Regions from separate parts of the Janthinobacterium sp. 1L-D-8-B-C4 genome, predicted to be linked through region 2. Evidence: predicted binding sites of a transcription regulator. Region 2 holds the regulator's gene; each other region holds the start of a gene.
What was found. Region 2 encodes sigma-54, which starts transcription at its own class of promoters, with help from an activator protein. Its sites were predicted from a motif close to TGGCANGNAANCTGCTTT; they were not measured.
Positions count from the first base shown of each region.

Region 1 (5,927 bases), on a different contig from region 2:
GCCGGCGATCGCATAGGCCACCACCAGTGGCGGCGAAGCCAGGAAAGCCTGTTTCGCATACGGATGGATGCGGCCGTCGAAATTGCGGTTGCCCGACAACACAGCCGTGGCGTACAGGTCGCGCGCCACCACTTCGTCCTGGATCACCGGGTCGAGCGCGCCCGACATGCCGTTGCACGAGGTGCAGGCAAACGCCACCACGCCAAAACCCAGCTTTTCGAGTTCGTCCATCAGGCCCGCTTCCTGCAGGTACAGCTCCACCGTTTTCGAGCCCGGCGCCAGCGACGACTTGACCCACGGTTTGCGCAGCAAGCCGAGGCGGTTGGCGTTGCGGGCAATCAGGCCGGCGGCGATCATGTTGCGCGGGTTATTGGTGTTGGTGCAGCTGGTAATGGCCGCGATGATCACGGCGCCGTCCGGCATCTTGCCCGGCTCGTTTTCCACCACGCCCGAGATGCCGCGCGCGGCCAGCTCCGAGGTCGGCACGCGGCTGTGCGGATTCGACGGGCCGGCGATATTGCGCACCACCGACGACAGGTCGAAACTCAACACGCGCTCGTATTGCGCATCGACCAGGCTGTCGGCCCACAGGCCGGTTTCTTTCGCATAGGTTTCCACCAGCGCCACCTGCGCGTCTTCGCGGCCGGTCAGCTTCAGGTATTTGATGGTCTGCTGGTCGATATAGAACATGGCGGCGGTGGCGCCAAATTCCGGCGCCATGTTCGAAATGGTCGCGCGGTCGCCCAGGGTCAGGTGGGCAGCGCCTTCGCCGTAGAATTCCAGATACGACGACACCACCTTCTGCTTGCGCAGGAACTCCGTCAGCGCCAGCACGGTGTCGGTGGCGGTGATGCCCGGCTGCGGTTTGCCGGTCAGATTGACGCCGATAATGTCGGGCAAGCGCATCCACGAGGCGCGGCCCAGCATCACGCTTTCCGCTTCCAGGCCGCCCACGCCGATGGCGATCACGCCCAGGGCATCGACCATCGGCGTATGCGAATCGGTGCCGACCAGGGTGTCCGGGTAAGCTACGCCGTCCTGCACCTGGATCACCGGCGACATGCGTTCCAGGTTGATCTGGTGCAGGATGCCGTTACCGGGCGGGATCACGTCGACGTTTTTAAACGCTTTCTTGGTCCAGTCGATGAAGTCGAAACGGTCTTCGTTGCGGCGGTCTTCGATCGCGCGGTTCTTGGCAAAGGCGTCCGGATCGAAACCGCCGCATTCGACCGCCAGCGAATGGTCGACCACCAGCTGGGTGGGTACGACAGGATTGACCAGCGCCGGGTCGCCGCCCTGGGCGGCGATGGCGTCGCGCAGGCCGGCCAGGTCGACCAGCGCGGTCTGGCCCAGGATGTCGTGGCAGACCACGCGCGCCGGGAACCACGGAAAGTCCAGGTCGCGGCGGCGTTCGATAAACTGGCGCAGCGAAGCGTTCAACGTCTCCGGGTCGCAGCGGCGCACCAGGTTTTCGGCCAGCACGCGCGAGGTGTACGGCAAGGTGGCGTAGGCGCCGGATTGAATCGCGTCGACGGCGGCGCGCGTGTCGAAAAAGTCCAGCACTGTTCCCGGCAACGGTTTGCGGAACAAGTGATTCATGGGGGTGCTCATTATGTACGGTCCTTGAGCGGCACGAATTCAAGGTCTTCCGGGCCCACGTAATTGGCGCTCGGGCGGATGATCTTGTTGTCGATGCGCTGTTCGATGATATGGGCCGCCCAGCCCGAGGTGCGCGAAATAACGAACAGCGGCGTAAACATCGCCGTCGGCACGCCCATCATGTGGTACGACACGGCCGAGAACCAGTCCAGGTTAGGGAACATGTTCTTGATCTCCCACATCACCGATTCAAGGCGCTCGGCGATATCGAACATCTTGGTCGAACCGGCTTCCTGCGACAGGGTGCGCGCCACTTCCTTGATGACCACGTTGCGCGGGTCGGAGATCGTGTAGACCGGGTGGCCGAAGCCGATCACCACTTCCTTGTTGGCGACGCGCTCGCGGATATCCGCTTCGGCTTCGTCAGGCGTGTCGTAGCGCTTTTGAATATCGAGCGCCACTTCATTGGCGCCGCCGTGTTTCGGGCCGCGCAGCGCGCCGATGGCGCCGGTGATGGCCGAGTGAATGTCCGAGCCCGTGCCGGCGATCACGCGGCTGGTGAAGGTCGAGGCGTTGAACTCGTGTTCCGCGTACAGGATCAAGGAGGTGTGCATGGCTTTTTCCCACGACGCCGACGGTTTTTCGCCGTGCAGCAGGTGCAGGAAATGGCCGCCGATCGAATCGTCGTCGGTTTCCACTTCGATGCGCTTGCCGTTATGGCTGTAGTGGTACCAGTACAGCAGCATCGAGCCGAACGAGGCCATCAGGCGGTCGGCGATATCGCGCGCGCCCGGTGCGTTATGGTCGTCTTTTTCAGGCAGGGTGCAGCCCAGTACCGACACGCCGGTGCGCATCACGTCCATCGGATGGGCGGCGGCCGGCAGCGCTTCCAGTGCCGCTTTCACGGCCGACGGCAAGCCGCGCAGGGACTTCAGCTTGGCCTTGTAGCCTTTCAGTTCGGCCGTGGTGGGCAGCTTGCCGTGCACCAGCAGGAAGGCGATTTCTTCGAACTCGCAGCTGTCGGCCACGTCCAGGATGTCATAGCCGCGGTAGTGCAGATCGTTGCCGGTCTTTCCGACCGAGCACAGGGCGGTATTGCCGGCGGTGACGCCGGACAGGGCAACGGATTTTTTAGGCTTGAAGGTGGTGGCTTGTGGTGCGGTCATTGTCTTCTCCGGAATGATATTTATTTGGTTTTTTGCGCAGCAAAGAGTGCGTCCAGCTTTTGTTCGAAGTCGTGGTAATTGATCGATTCATACAGTTCCATGCGCGTCTGCATGGTGTCCAATACGTTCTGTTGCGTGCCGTCGCGGCGCAGCGCCGTGTAGACGTTTTCGGCCGCCTTGTTCATGGCGCGGAAAGCGGACAGCGGGTACAGCACCAGGCCCACTTCGGCGCTGCGCAATTCGTCGACCGTGAACAAGGGCGTGGCGCCGAACTCGGTGATATTGGCCAGCACCGGAACCTTTACGGCCCTGGCAAACGTGGTGTACATCGCCAGGTCCGTGATCGCTTCCGGGAAGATCATGTCGGCGCCCGCTTCGACGCAGGCGACCGCGCGTTCCAGCGCCGCTTCCAGGCCATCGACGGCCAGCGCATCGGTGCGCGCCATGATGACAAAGTTCGGATCGGTGCGCGCATCGACGGCGGCCTTGATGCGGTCGACCATTTCTTCCTTGCTGACGATTTCCTTGCCCGGACGATGGCCACAACGCTTGGCGCCGACCTGGTCTTCAATATGCAGCGCGCCAGCGCCGGCCTTGATCATCGACTTGACCGTGCGCGCCACATTGAAGGCGGACGAACCGAAGCCGGTATCGGCGTCAACCAGCAGCGGCAGGTCGCACACGTCGGTAATGCGGCGGATATCGGTCAGTACGTCGTCGAGGTTGGAAATGCCCAGGTCGGGCAGGCCCAGCGAGCCGGCCGCGACGCCGCCACCGGACAGGTAGATGGCCTTGAAGCCGGCGCGTTTGGCCAGCAAGGCGTGGTTGGCATTGATGGCGCCGACCACTTGCAACGGGGATTCTTCCTGGACGGCCTTGCGGAATGCGGCACCTGCGGAGTAAAGACTCATGTGTTCACCTTATGGGTTCGAATGTTTCATGGACCTGCTATGAACATGGGTATTGCAAATGCCGTGCCAGGCGACCGTTTTAGCGTTGCAGATGGCCCACACCAGAGGGGAAACGACCGTATCGCGGCGTCTTGTGGGGTATGGCGAGCGGATGAATGAAACAGGAAGTGCTACTGAGGAACGACGACCTGTTTCATATTTGTTTCAAATTCTCAAAATGAAACATTTTATGAAACACGGATGCAACATGGTGAAAGGCAGCTGGTGGACGCCAGCTGCGCGGCAAAGCGATGCGTGGCTGGCCTCAGGCGAGGCGCACCAGCGGATTGGCGATAATATTGTCGATCTGGCGCACCGCTTCTTCGCAGGCGGCGGCAATCGCGCCGTCTTCATCGTCACGCACGAATTGCATGGTCGAGCCTTCGAACACTTCCAGGCCTTCCGGCGTGGCGCGTTCGATATCGCAACTGGCCGACCATTTGCCATCGCTGGTCGGCACGGCCAGGGGAACGATTTCCCAGCCTTTGTAGTGAATCTTGGAACTGCTGTTCATGGGGGTGCCTCCTTGCGCAATAAAAGAAATCGTAGCATGAAGCGCCGTGCATTCAAGGCAAACGATTTACGGTGGATCAAATCGGGCGGTCAGGGACGCAGCAGATTGTCCACTTCGGTCTTGGCCACTTCCAGGCCGGCCACGCGGGCAGTCTCGGGCGTGGCGTAGCCACCCAGGGTGCGGCTGCGTTCGATGTCCTTGGCTTCGCCTTCGGCGCCGGCTTCGCGCTGCAGGTGGTAGGTGAAGTCCCACAGGTCGTCATTGTCCTTTTGCGGCGTCACGGAGATCGTGAAACCGCGGTACTGTTCGCTACGTGCAGTGGTATCGTTCATGGACTTCCTCCTTGTGGCAACGAGATTAGCACGAAGCGTGTGGCGAGGCACACACCTTGCACCGGCTGGCCGCTGTCGATATGCGTTTTTTACATATCAAATCATGATCCGAGATATTTTTTGAACCAGTGCGGCGATATAATGGCCTTCCCTGCCCGCTCTACGCCAACATGATGATGCCCCATATACAAGCCTTCTTCGATACCGCCACCGCCACCGTCACCTATGTGGTGTACGAAGGCGAAGGCGGCGCCTGCGCCATCATCGATTCCGTGCTCGACTACGATCCGAAAGCGGGCCGCACGGCGACTACCTCGGCCGACAAGGTGATCGCCTTTGTGCGCGAACACAAGTTGACGTGCCGCTGGCTGCTGGAAACCCACGCCCACGCCGACCACCTGTCGGCCGCGCCTTATTTGCAGCGGCAACTGGGCGGCGAAGTGGCCATCGGCGCCGCCATCCAGGCGGTGCAGCAGGCGTTTGCCGATATCTATCACCAGCACGGTGCAACGGCCGACGGTTCGCAATTCGACCAGCTGTTCGCGCCGGACCAGGTATTTCATATCGGCGCGCTCGAAGTGCGCGCGCTGCACGTGCCGGGCCACACGCCGGCCGACCTGGCCTACCAGATCGGCGACGCGGTGTTTGTCGGCGACACCCTGTTCATGCCCGACGTGGGCTCGGCGCGCTGCGACTTTCCCGGCGGTTCGGCCGCCCTGCTGTACCGCTCGGCCCAGCGCCTGCTGTCGCTGCCGCCGGCAACCCGCCTCTTCATGTGCCACGACTACCCGCCCGCCGGGCGCGAGGCGCGCTGGGAAACCACGGTGGCCGCCCAGCGCGCCTGCAATATCCACCTGCACGACGGCGTCACGGAAGCGCAATTCGTGGCCCTGCGCACCGGCCGCGACGCCACTCTGGAGATGCCGACCCTGATACTGCCTGCGATCCAAGTCAATATCAACGCGGGCAAGCTGCCCGAGCCGGAAGAGAATGGCGTGCGTTATCTGAAAATACCGCTGGACGCGCTGTAACTATCCTTCCTTGATCCCCCGCAAATCCTGTCCCGGCATATCCACCTAGAGTGCAGATTGCCCGGGCTTGCCTTGGCGCAATTTTCCTGATCGCTGATCACCGACGGAGCGCCCGCATGTGGAATGAGTACAAGCTTGATGCCGATTGCATACTGCTCGGTGAAGGTGAAGGCCATGCGCTGTTCAGCCATAGCGATCTCAGGATAGTCCAGCGTTTGCAGCGGCCCGGCATTATCATCTTCGTGCACGGCGTCAACTCCGATGGCGAATGGTATGAGCAGGCTGAAGCGGGCTTGTGCGAAGGCTTGAACCAGCGCCTGAAACGCCGCGACGAA
Region 1 is NZ_JBXAVX010000001.1:127,071-132,997, reverse strand. Features, by position in the region: gene acnD (Fe/S-dependent 2-methylisocitrate dehydratase AcnD) at 1-1,599, opposite strand, end outside; gene prpC (bifunctional 2-methylcitrate synthase/citrate synthase) at 1,611-2,765, opposite strand; gene prpB (methylisocitrate lyase) at 2,786-3,676, opposite strand; gene AC0Z42_RS00620 (hypothetical protein) at 3,981-4,229, opposite strand; gene AC0Z42_RS00615 (hypothetical protein) at 4,319-4,561, opposite strand; gene AC0Z42_RS00610 (MBL fold metallo-hydrolase) at 4,735-5,592, shown strand; gene AC0Z42_RS00605 (T6SS effector phospholipase Tle3 domain-containing protein) at 5,709-5,927, shown strand, end outside.
Region 1: a site for sigma-54 is predicted at 3,728-3,745, ahead of prpB (methylisocitrate lyase). Genes of this name have one in related genera too.

Region 2 (5,927 bases):
TTTTGCTTTCCTAATTCGTTTATACTTTGGGGATGAGTGTAACCCATGAAAAAACAATGCAGAAAGCTTTTGATCGAAGTGACATGAAAGCGACAAGCGAGCGCGCCGTGACATTGGCCCGCACCACCTTGCAGATCGAGGCCGACGCCATCGTTGCGCTGCACGCGCGCCTGGCCACCGACGACAGCGTGGGCCGCGCCGTAGCCCTGCTGCTCGAATGCAAGGGCCGCGTGGTGGTCTCGGGCATCGGCAAGTCCGGCCATATCGCGCGCAAGATCGCCGCCACCCTGGCCTCGACCGGCACGCCGGCCATGTTCGTGCATCCGGCCGAAGCGGCCCATGGCGACCTGGGCATGGTCACTTCGGATGACGCTTTCATCGCCATCTCGTACTCGGGCGAATCGGCCGAACTGATGGCCATCATGCCGGTCGTCAAGCGCATGGGCGGCGTGCTGATCGCCATGACCGGCAAGCCGCAATCGAGCCTGGCGCAACTGGCCGACGTTCACCTTGATGTTTCGGTGGAAAAAGAAGCGTGTCCGCTGAACCTGGCGCCGACCGCCAGCACCACCGTCACCCTGGCGCTCGGTGATGCGCTGGCCGTCGCGCTGCTGGACTTGCGCGGCTTCAAGGAAGAAGACTTTGCCCGTTCGCATCCCGGTGGCGCCCTGGGCCGCCGCCTGCTCACGCATGTGCATGACGTGATGCGCAGCGGCGAGCGGGTGCCGAAAGTGCCGGCGGACGCCTCGCTGCTGCAGGCGCTCGAAGAAATGACGAAAAAGGGCATGGGCATGACGGCCGTGGTCGATGCCGAAGATCGCCCGGTGGGCGTATTTACCGATGGCGACTTGCGCCGCATGTTCGAGCGCGTGCAGGATTTCACGCAAGTGGCGATCCGCGACGTGATGCATGCCCAGCCGCGCAGCATCGCGCCCGAACGCCTGGCCGTCGACGCGGTGGCCGTGATGGAACAGCACCGCATCAACCAGATGCTGGTGGTCGACCTTGACGGCAAACTGGTCGGCGCCTTGCATATTCATGACCTGACGCAGGCCAAGGTCATCTGATGCCCGCTGTGCTGCCTGTGGGCGGCGGACGTTTTTTTTGAGAGTGAAACACTATGCGTAAGCCAGAAGGCGCCCATCGCTGGCGCATGATTTTTACCGTGCTGGGCGCCGTTGCGGTGGCGTTCGGCAGCTTCTGGCTGCTCGAAGTGATGAACAAGAGCAGCCAGGACGTCAGTGCCGGCAAAAAATTGGACGAGCCCGATTATTTCGTCACCAATTTCAGCCTGGTGCGCATGGACTTGCAGGGCAAGCCCAGCTATATCGTTTCCGGCGCCAAGCTCACGCATTACCCGGCCGATGACTCTTCCGATATCGACCAGCCTTTCGTGCGCAAGATCAGCCCGGGCGTGCCGCCCTTGAACATGACGGCCGAACTGGCGCATATCGACCAGGGCAATACGCGTTTGCAACTGTCGCGCAAGGTCGTGATCGACCGCGTGGCCAGTCCGACAACGCAGAACATGACGCTGAAAACCGAGGCGCTGACGATTTTCCCCGATGAAGAGCGGATGGAGTCGGCCGTGCCGGTCGACCTGCTGTCGGGGCGTTCGCATGTGACCGGCGTGGGCCTGAAGGCCAATAATGCCTCCAGCGTGGTGGAAGTGCCGAGCTCGGTGCGCATCGTGATTCCGCCGCGCAAAGCCGTGCCGGCCAAATAAATAAAAGGACACTATCAAATGAAAAAAATCTTGCTGCTCAGCCTGTTTTCCCTGGCCGTGATGGGCGCTGCCCATGCCGAAAAGGCCGATTCCGAAAAAGAAGCCGTCATCACCGCCCAGCGCGGCCAGGTCGACGACATCAAGCAGACCCGCACCCTGACCGGCGACGTGGTGCTGGTGAAAGGCACGCTGACCATGAAGGCGGGGCGCGCCCTGATCACGGAAGATCCGCAGGGCTACCAGTTCATCACCTTCTGGGGCGAAGCGGGCAAGCTGGCCACTTTCCGCCAGAAGCGCGACGGCGAAGGCGACCTGTGGGTCGAAGGCGAAGCGGAACGGGTGGAATACAACAACAAGACCGAAGTCGTGAAACTGTTTTCCAGGGCCAAGCTGACGCGCCTGCAAGGCACCAAGCCGACCGACGTGGCCAATGGCGCCTTCATTTCGTATGACAGCCGCAATGAATTATTCAATATGGAAAACAGCGACAGCGGCACCAGCGCCCCCGGCGCCGGCAGCGTGCGCATGGTGATCCAGCCGAAGAACAAACCGGCGGCAGACAAAACGCCCGCCGCGCCCGCGCCAGGGAAAAAATAATGAACAAGAATGAACGTTGCGGCAGCACCCTGATCGTGCGGGGACTGCAGAAAACCTATGGCAAGCGGCAGGTCGTGCATGATGTGTCGCTGCAGGTCGAATGCGGCGAAGTGGTGGGCCTGCTGGGTCCGAACGGCGCCGGCAAGACCACCTCGTTCTACATGATCGTCGGCCTGGTGCCATCCGACGGCGGCACCATCGATATCAGCGGCGTCGATATTTCCAGCCTGCCGATCCACCGCCGCGCGCAGATGGGCCTGTCCTACCTGCCGCAGGAAGCGTCGGTGTTTCGCAAGCTGACGGTGGAAGACAATATCCGCGCCGTGCTGGAAATCCAGACCGTCGACGGCCGCCCTTTGAAAAAGGCCGAGATCGAGGAGCGCCTCGACAAATTGCTGGCCGACTTGCAGATTGAAAAGCTGCGCGAAAACCAGGCGCTGTCGCTGTCGGGCGGCGAACGGCGCCGCGTGGAAATCGCGCGCGCGCTGGCCACCGACCCGCGTTTCGTGCTGCTCGACGAGCCGTTCGCCGGCGTCGATCCGATCGCCGTGATCGAAATCCAGCGCATCGTGCGGTTTTTGAAAGAACGCAATATCGGCGTGCTGATCACCGACCACAACGTGCGCGAAACGCTGGGCATCTGCGACCGAGCCTACATCATCAACCAGGGCTCGGTGCTGGCATCAGGCCGGCCCGACGACATCATCGCCAACGAGTCGGTGCGCCGCGTGTATCTGGGCGAACATTTCCGCATGTAAGCCGATGAAACAATCACTGCAGCTGCGCACCTCGCAGCACCTGGCACTGACGCCGCAATTACAGCAATCGATACGCCTGTTGCAATTGTCCACGCTGGAATTGCACCAGGAGCTGGAGCAATTGCTGACCGATAATCCCTTGCTGGAGCGTCTCGACGATCCGCTCGACCGTTCCTTGCGCCTGCTGTCCGATGGTGCCCTGAGTTCGACTGCTGCGCCAGGCGAAGCGCCGCCTGCGCCGCCTGGCCAGGAAGCGCCGGCGCCGGCGGCCGAAGCGGAAACGTTCGATGGTGAAGGCGGCGAGAGCACGGCCGCGCCCGAAGGCGGCGACAGCGACTGGAACGAGGCCAGCCGCGGCAAGGCGCCCGACGATGAGGATTCCCGCCCGCAACTGGAAGCCCATCATTGCACCTTGCGCGAACACCTGATGGAGCAGATGCGCGTGACCGTGCTGGAACTGCGCGACCGCGCGCTGGTCGAACTGATCATCGATGCGCTCGACGACAATGGCTACCTGGAGGAATCGCTTGACGATATCCTGGCGCGCCTGCCCGAGGAACTGGAAGTCGACGCCGACGAACTGCGCACCGCCTTGTCGCTGCTGCAAAGTTTCGATCCGCCCGGCGTGGGTGCGCGCAATGCGTCCGAATGCCTGGCGCTGCAGATCAAACGCCTGCCGCAGGTGGCGCTGGTGACGCGCCGCATGGCCTTGACCATCGTTGAAAAACACCTGGCCTGGTTTGCCCAGCGCGACTTCAACAAGCTGAAAAAAGCCCTCGATTGCGACGATGAAGACTTGCGCGAAGCGCAGACCGTGATTCGCTTGTGCAACCCGCACCCGGGCGCCGTGTTTGCGTCCGACGTGTCCGATTACGTGGTGCCGGACGTGGTGGTCAAGCGGGCCCGCAATGGCTGGCAGGTGTCGCTCAACAATGACGTGATGCCGCGCCTGCGCGTGAACGCCATGTACGCCAACCTGCTCAAGCAAGGCAAGGGCGAGGGCGGCATGGGCGCGCAGTTGCAGGAAGCCAAGTGGCTGATCAAGAACATGCGCCAGCGCTTCGACACCATCCTGCGCGTGGCGCAGGCGATAGTGGAACGGCAAAAGGATTTTTTCTCGCATGGCGCAGTTGCCATGCGGCCACTTGTGCTTCGCGAAATAGCTGATACACTGGGTTTACACGAGAGTACTATCTCGCGGGTAACAACCCAAAAGTACATGCTGACCCCGCATGGAATGTTTGAGTTGAAGTATTTCTTTGGCAGCCACGTCGCCACCGAAGCAGGAGGGGAGGCGTCATCGACGGCGATACGTGCCTTGATCGTGCAATTGACAGGAGCAGAGAACCCTAAAAATCCTTTATCCGACAGTAAGATTGCGGACATGCTGGGGGAACAAGGCATGGTGATTGCGCGACGTACTGTTGCCAAATACCGGGAAGCGTTGAAAATTCCGCCAGTGAGTCTGCGTAAGTCTTTGTAGTTTTTTTCGGTTCCTCTGCGGGCCGGAACGATGGCCACCGCACGAACCCGATCATCTTTAGGAGTGTGTATGAATCTCACCATCAGCGGACATCATCTCGAAGTGACACCAGCCATCCGTGAATACGTACAAACCAAACTGGAGCGCGTGAAACGCCATTTCGATCACGTTATCGATATCGCCGTGATTCTGACCGTCGACAACCTCAAAGAGAAAGAAAAACGCCAGAAGGCCGAAGTGAATCTGCGACTGAGCGGCAAGACCGTCTACGTGGAAAGCCTGGCGCAAGACCTGTATGCCGCGATCGACAGCCTGATCGACAAGCTGGACCGGCAAGTGATGAAGTACAAAACCAAAGTGCAAGGGCACGGTAAAGAGGCGATCAAGCATCTGCCAGACAACACTCCTGAAGAAGCCGCCGCCGTCTAGGCCTGCCGCTCCGGATTGTTGTGATCAACTAAGGGCGCGCTGTGTTTACTTCGCGCCCTTTTTTGCGCCCATTTTTCCGGCTCAGCTACGCTCGCGGTGGCGCAGCACGACCCGTTCGCGGTCGGCAAAATACTGCGCCAGGTGTTCCGCCATATATACCGAACGGTGCTGGCCACCGGTGCAGCCGAGCGCCACCGTCAGATAGCTGCGGTTGTCGGACTTGAACGACGGCAGCCACTTTTCCACGAAATTGCGGATATCGGCAAACAGTTCCAGGGCGCTGGGCTGGGCATCGAGAAAAGCGATCACCGGCGCGTCGCGGCCATCGAGCGGGCGCAGCGCCAGGTCGTAATACGGATTGGGCAGGGCCCGCACGTCAAACACGAAGTCGGCGTCCAGCGGCACGCCCAGCTTGAAGGCGAACGATTCGAAGAACAGGGTCAGCGGCGCGCGTTCGGAGGCGACGATATCCTTGATCCAGGCACGCAGCTTGTTGGCGCTCAGCTCCGAGGTGTCGATCACATGGCCCAGTTGCTGTATCGCCGACAGCCGCTCGCGCTCTTCCGAGATGCATTCGATCAGCGTGCGGCGGCTGGCCGGATTCTCGCCTGGAAGCAATTCATGCGACAAAGGATGACTGCGTCGCGTTTCCGAAAAGCGCGCCACCAGGGAATGCGTGGTGGCGGTCAGAAACAGCACCTTGACGTCATGCCCCTGCGCACGCAGCAGTGCCACATTGTGCGGCAGGCTAGTCAGCGATTCCGCACTGCGTGCATCGACCGCCACGCCGAGCCTGTTGGTGCCTTCGTCGAGCAAGGTTTGCACCAGGCTCGGCAACAAAGCGGGCGGCAGGTTGTCGACACAGTAAAAACCGGTATCCTCCAGCACCTTGAGTGCAACAGATTTGCCGGAGCCGGAAATGCCGGTAAGTAGA
Region 2 is NZ_JBXAVX010000016.1:81,732-87,658, forward strand. Features, by position in the region: gene AC0Z42_RS23870 (KpsF/GutQ family sugar-phosphate isomerase) at 57-1,067, shown strand; gene lptC (LPS export ABC transporter periplasmic protein LptC) at 1,121-1,726, shown strand; gene lptA (lipopolysaccharide transport periplasmic protein LptA) at 1,745-2,323, shown strand; gene lptB (LPS export ABC transporter ATP-binding protein) at 2,323-3,081, shown strand; gene AC0Z42_RS23890 (RNA polymerase factor sigma-54) at 3,086-4,564, shown strand; gene hpf (ribosome hibernation-promoting factor, HPF/YfiA family) at 4,634-4,993, shown strand; gene rapZ (RNase adapter RapZ) at 5,075-5,927, opposite strand, start outside.

Region 3 (5,927 bases), on a different contig from region 2:
CAGCCTGGGCGGCGAATGGGACGTGCCAGGTGCGCCAGGGCTGAGCCTGAACGCGCGCGCCGTCTACACCTCGACGCAATACGCGGACCTGGCCAATACCAAGCAACTGCCGTCGTGGACCCGCCTGGACCTCGGCGCGCGCTACCTGACACAGGTGGCTGGCCGCGACCTGACCTTGCGTGCGCGCGTGGATAACGTTGCCGACCGCAACTACTGGGCTTCGGCGGTGTCGTCGTTCGGCGCCGGCAGCCTGGTGCTGGCCGCACCGCGCACGGTGGTGGTTTCCGCCACTGTCGCGTTCTGATCGGCAATAATGGGCGCATGACACTGCGCCCATTATTGTTTCTCTCCCTGCTGTTATCGCTGCCCGCTGCCGCCGCGCCACCGGCGGCTTGCCCTTGGGCCGCCTGGAAAAGCGGTTTCCAGGGCAATCCCCGCGCGCAGGCGGCCTGCCTGCTGCGCCCCGTCAGCATGTATGCGCGCATCGGGCCGGCGGGCGCCCTGCCCGCCTTTCTCGAGCGCCATGTCGGCGAAAATATCACCCTCCACCGCAGCGCGCTGCAAGCTTACCTGGCGCAGCAGCAAATAGCTGAAAGCGACCTCGGTGGCGCGCTCGATGCACCGCTGTCGCGCGCGCAAGGCCGGCTGGCCTCGCCCGTGGCGCGCTATTTCGTGATCCACGACACCAGTTATCCGAATTTTTTGAATGACGCGATTCCCGCCGCCATCGATACGCGCGACTGGGATTTCAATGATTTTACCGCGCACAACCCGGCCAGAGGCGCAGGGCCGAAAGGCCATGTGTATGTCAACCGCCTGGGTGCTTCAGTCACGGTGCATGGTTTTGACATCGCCAATTTCGCCAGCAAGCTGGAGAAAGACAAGCCCTCGCTGGCCGGGCTGTTCCTGCACGTGGAACTGGTGCAGCCGCGCAAGTCCGATCCGGCCGGCGGGCGTGGCAATGACGGCGTGGCGCCCGATCCGGGTTTTACGCCGGCCCAGTACGAACGGCTGGCCCTGCTGTACATCACGGCCAGCGTACGCAAGGGCAGCTGGCTGATCCCCGCTTTTCACGCCGTGCTCGATACGGGCTATGTCAACGGCCACGACGATCCACAGAACTTTTCGCTGACCGCCTGGTCAGAATCGATCGCACATTTGATCAATATCATGGAGCAGCAATAAAGTTCGCCAGCACGGCAATAAGGCCGTGCATTTGCAGGATACTGGAAGGCCGCGCATCGGACTGCACCGCTGCGTGCAGCCTGTTTAGCGGAGCCAGCTTGTCACTTGCACACAATCACCTCACCCTTGCGGCGCGTCCGCGCCTGCGCTTGCGCACGCAGCGCATTGTCGACTTGCGCGAAGCCGTGCTGCATGACTGGGAGCATCGCGTCCGCGCCAGCGTGCGCGGCGCGGCGCAGTTGCTGCCGCCGATACTGATCAATACCATGCCGGCATTCTTCGACCATCTGGCCGAGGCGCTGTCACACGAGCATCCGCGCGATACGGCCGCCAGCAACAGCAATATGCCCGCCGTGCATGGCAACGAACGGGCGCGCATGACCAGCTACGGCCCGGAACAGGTGATCCAGGAATACCAGATCTTCCGCGACTGCTTTGCCGAGGCGGCGCTGGCGGCGGGCTTGCCACTGAGGCGGCGCGACTGGCTCATCCTGCATGCCTCGATCGATATCGCCGTGCGCGACTCGATCCGCGAATTCACTGCCATGCACGAAAGCTTCCAGCGTCGCATCGCCGCCGGCCTGTCGCACGACATGCGCAATCCGCTGTCCGTCATCCTGGTCAGCGCACAGCTGCTGCAGCGCCAGGCCCGGCTGGAACCCGAAAAAGTATCCGAGCTGAGCCAGCGTATTGTCAACTACAGCAAGCGGCTCGATACCATGATCGAGGAACTGCTCGATACGCTCAGCTATCACCGGGGCCAGAAATTGCCACTGGCACTGACGCAGTTCGACATGCTGCCGCTGGCCAGTTCGGTCTGCGACCAGGTCAATTTGCAATATCCGGGCAAGTGCCAGATCGCCGGCGATGGCGTCACGGGCTGGTGGTGCGAAAACTCGCTGCGCCGCGTGCTGGAAAACCTGCTGGGCAATGCCGTCAAGTATGGCAACGACGGCGTCGTCGAGGTGCGCGTGGAGCATGAGCATGACCGGGTGCGTGTCAACGTGCACAACAGCGGCCCGGTCATTGCCGAGCAGGAGATGGCCCGCATCTTTGATTACCTGCGGCGCGACAACCATACCACCGCACCGGGCTGGGGCATCGGCCTGCCGTATGTGCAGAACGTCGCCGAAAGCCACGGCGGCAGCGTGGCCGTCGACAGTTTGCCGGCCACCGGCACCAGTTTCATCCTTGACCTGCCCATCGATTGCCGCCCCTACGTCCAGCCGGCCGGCTGAACGCCAGCGCGCCGGCAGCCCCAATTCCGCCCGTCTTGCCATTGCCGGCGCACTAATGCGGTGCAGTGCACACAACGGTGCATTGATAATGATCTTTTTTGTCATATTATCTCTGGCACGCTTCGTGCTGAGGTATTGTTACAACCAGGCTCTAGGGGGAAAACATAATATGGCGAACTTTTTCAATGAAATGACGGCGGATGGATTGGGCACGGAAAGCCAGGTGCGTGACCATTATCGTGAATTCCATCAATGGCTGGAGCAGCAATCGCCAGAGACCATCGCCCGCAAGCGGGCCGAGGCCGACCTGACGTTCCGCCGCGTGGGCATCACCTTTGCCGTGTATGGCGACGATGCCGGCACGGAACGCCTGATTCCGTTCGACACGATTCCCCGGATTATTCCCGCCGATGAATGGGCACAGATGCAAACCGGCCTGGTGCAGCGGGTCAAGGCCCTGAACATGTTCATTCATGATATCTATCACGATCAGAACATCATCAAGGCCGGCATCGTTCCTGCCGAGCAGATCTACAAGAATGCGCAATACCGTCCGGAAATGCAGGGCATCTCGGTCGCCTCTGACATCTATGCCCATATCGCCGGGGTCGATATCGTGCGCGCCGGCCAGGGCGAATTCTATGTGCTGGAAGACAATCTGCGCGTGCCTTCCGGCGTGTCCTACATGCTGGAAGACCGCAAGATGATGATGCGGCTGTTCCCCGAGCTGTTTGCGCGCAACCGCGTGGCACCGGTCGATCACTATCCCGACATGCTGCTCGACAACCTGCGTTCGGTGGCGCCGATGGGCGTCGATGACCCGACCGTGGTGGTAATGACGCCGGGCATGTACAACTCGGCCTATTTCGAGCATGCCTTCCTGGCCCAGCAGATGGGCGTGGAACTGGTTGAAGGCAAGGACCTGTTCGTCAACGACAATTCGGTCTACATGCGCACCACGCGCGGGCCGAAACGGGTCGACGTGATCTACCGCCGCGTCGACGACGATTTCCTCGATCCGCTGGCCTTCCGTTCCGACTCGTCCCTGGGCGTGCCGGGCCTGCTGTCGGTCTACCGTGCCGGCCGCGTAACGCTGGCCAATGCGATCGGCACCGGCGTGGCCGACGACAAGTCGATCTACCCGTTCGTGCCCGACATGATCAAGTTCTACCTGTCGGAAGAACCGATCCTCAATAACGTGCCAACCTACCAGTGCCGCAAATCGGCCGACCTCTCCTACGTGCTGGCCAACCTGCCCAAGCTGGTGGTCAAGGAAGTGCATGGCGCCGGCGGCTACGGCATGCTGGTCGGGCCCGCTTCCACCACCGCGCAGATCGAGGATTTCCGCCAGCGCCTGCTGGCCAACCCCAGCGGCTATATCGCCCAGCCCACCCTGGCCCTGTCGGCCTGCCCTACCTATGTGGAGTCCGGCATTGCGCCGCGCCATATCGATTTGCGCCCCTTCGTGTTGTCGGGCAAGACCATCTCGATGGTGCCGGGCGGCCTGACCCGCGTCGCGCTGGGCGAAGGTTCGCTGGTGGTCAACTCCTCGCAAGGGGGCGGTACCAAGGATACCTGGGTACTGGAAAAATCTTTCGCTGGAGACAAATAATGCTGAGCCGCACCGCCGATCACCTGTTCTGGATGGCCCGCTACACCGAACGCGCCGAAAACACGGCCCGCATGCTCGACGTCAACATGCAGACTTCGATGCTGCCGCAATCGCAGGAAGACGCCGAGCAAGGCTGGCGCGCCACACTCGGTATTTCCGAGCTGCAAAGCGCCTACGATGCCAAGTACGGCCGCTTCCATACGCGCGACGTGCTCGACTTCATGGTGCGCGACCCGAACAACCCGTCCTCGATCATCGCCTGCCTGACGGGCGCGCGTGAAAACGCGCGCGCCGTGCGCGGCACATTGACCACCGAAGTGTGGGAAACCCAGAACGCCACCTGGCTCGACCTGCAGAAACGCCTGAAGAGCAATCTGCTGGAAACCGACCCGAGCGCTTTTTTCGAGTGGGTCAAATACCGCTCGCACCTGTCGCGCGGCGTGACCTTGGGCACCATGCTGAAAGATGAAGCGATTCACTTCATTCGCTTGGGCACCTTCCTGGAGCGGGCCGACAATACGGCGCGCATCCTGGACGTGAAGTTCCATGGCGCCAAGGATGCGTCGAAAGACATCGCACAGCGCGATTTCTATTACTGGGCGGCGCTGCTGCGTTCGGTATCGGGCTTCGAGATCTACCGCAAGGTGTATCGCGATGTGATCACGCCCGACCGCGTGGCGGACCTGCTGATCCTGCGCGGCGACATGCCGCGCTCGCTGCTGGCCTGCATGGATGACGTGGTCGACAATCTGCACCATATCCGCAACGATGTGTCGGCCGATACCGAGCGTTTCGCGGGACGGTTGCATGCCGAACTGAAATTCGGCCATATCGACGACATCCTGAAAGCGGGCCTGCACCATACCCTGACCGAGTTCCTGGAAAATATTTATGAACTGGGCAACCGCGTCAGCCGTGACTTCCTCGTTCCCCTGGCGGCCTGATGATACTGACCATACGCCACGAAACCACGTATCACTACAGCAGGCCGCTGGCGTACACCATCCAGCAGCTGCACCTGACGCCGCGCATCGAACCGCAGCAGCGCGCGCTGTCCTGGCAGATCAACACGCCGGGCCAGTGCCACGCATATACGGATGCCTACGGCAACCTGTCGCAAATGCTGACCATCAACGGCAAGCACCAGGCGCTGTCCCTGGTGGTGCAGGGTTCGGTGGAAACCATCTACCCGTACCAGGGTCGGCTGAACCTGGTCGACACGCTCTCGCCGCTGTTGTTTACCATGCCGACCCGGCTGACCGAAGCGGACCCGACGATCGTCGAGCTGGCCGCCGCCAGCCTGCCCGACCGGGGCACGCCGGCCGCCACCCGCCACTTGCTGCAACTGGCCGAAAACATCGCCGGCAAGGTCGCCTATGAAAGCGGGGCCACCGAGGTGACCACCACCGCCATCGCCGCCCTGGCGCTGGGGCGCGGCGTTTGCCAGGACCATGCCCATTTGTACCTGGCCTGCTGCCACGCCTGGGACATCCCGGCGCGCTATGTGTCCGGCTATATCGATCCGGGCACCACCGGCCACGCGGCCAGCCACGCCTGGGTCGACGCCTGGGTGGTCGACAGCGATTTTTCAGGCTGGGTCAGCATCGACGTTACGCATGCGCGGCTGATGACGGATGCGTATTGCCGCCTGGCGATCGGCCGCGACTACGATTCGGCCGCGCCCGTGCGCGGCGTGCGCCGGGGCGGCGGCAAGGAAACCATGAGCGTCGACGTGCAGATCGTACCCGCTTAGTGGTGGCATCAGGCAAGCCGGCGAGGCTGGCCGGGGCCTGCCAGCTCGCCTGGTGTAAAATGGCGTCTTTTGATTTATATCGTTTACGATGACTTATTGCATAGGCATGCGCCTGAATCAGGGCCTGGTGTTCCTGTCC
Region 3 is NZ_JBXAVX010000012.1:141,045-146,971, forward strand. Features, by position in the region: gene AC0Z42_RS20265 (TonB-dependent receptor) at 1-304, shown strand, start outside; gene AC0Z42_RS20270 (hypothetical protein) at 322-1,185, shown strand; gene AC0Z42_RS20275 (sensor histidine kinase) at 1,284-2,423, shown strand; gene AC0Z42_RS20280 (circularly permuted type 2 ATP-grasp protein) at 2,593-4,035, shown strand; gene AC0Z42_RS20285 (alpha-E domain-containing protein) at 4,035-4,979, shown strand; gene AC0Z42_RS20290 (transglutaminase family protein) at 4,979-5,788, shown strand; gene AC0Z42_RS20295 (proteasome-type protease) at 5,877-5,927, shown strand, end outside.
Region 3: a site for sigma-54 is predicted at 2,537-2,554, ahead of AC0Z42_RS20280 (circularly permuted type 2 ATP-grasp protein). Genes of this name have one in related genera too.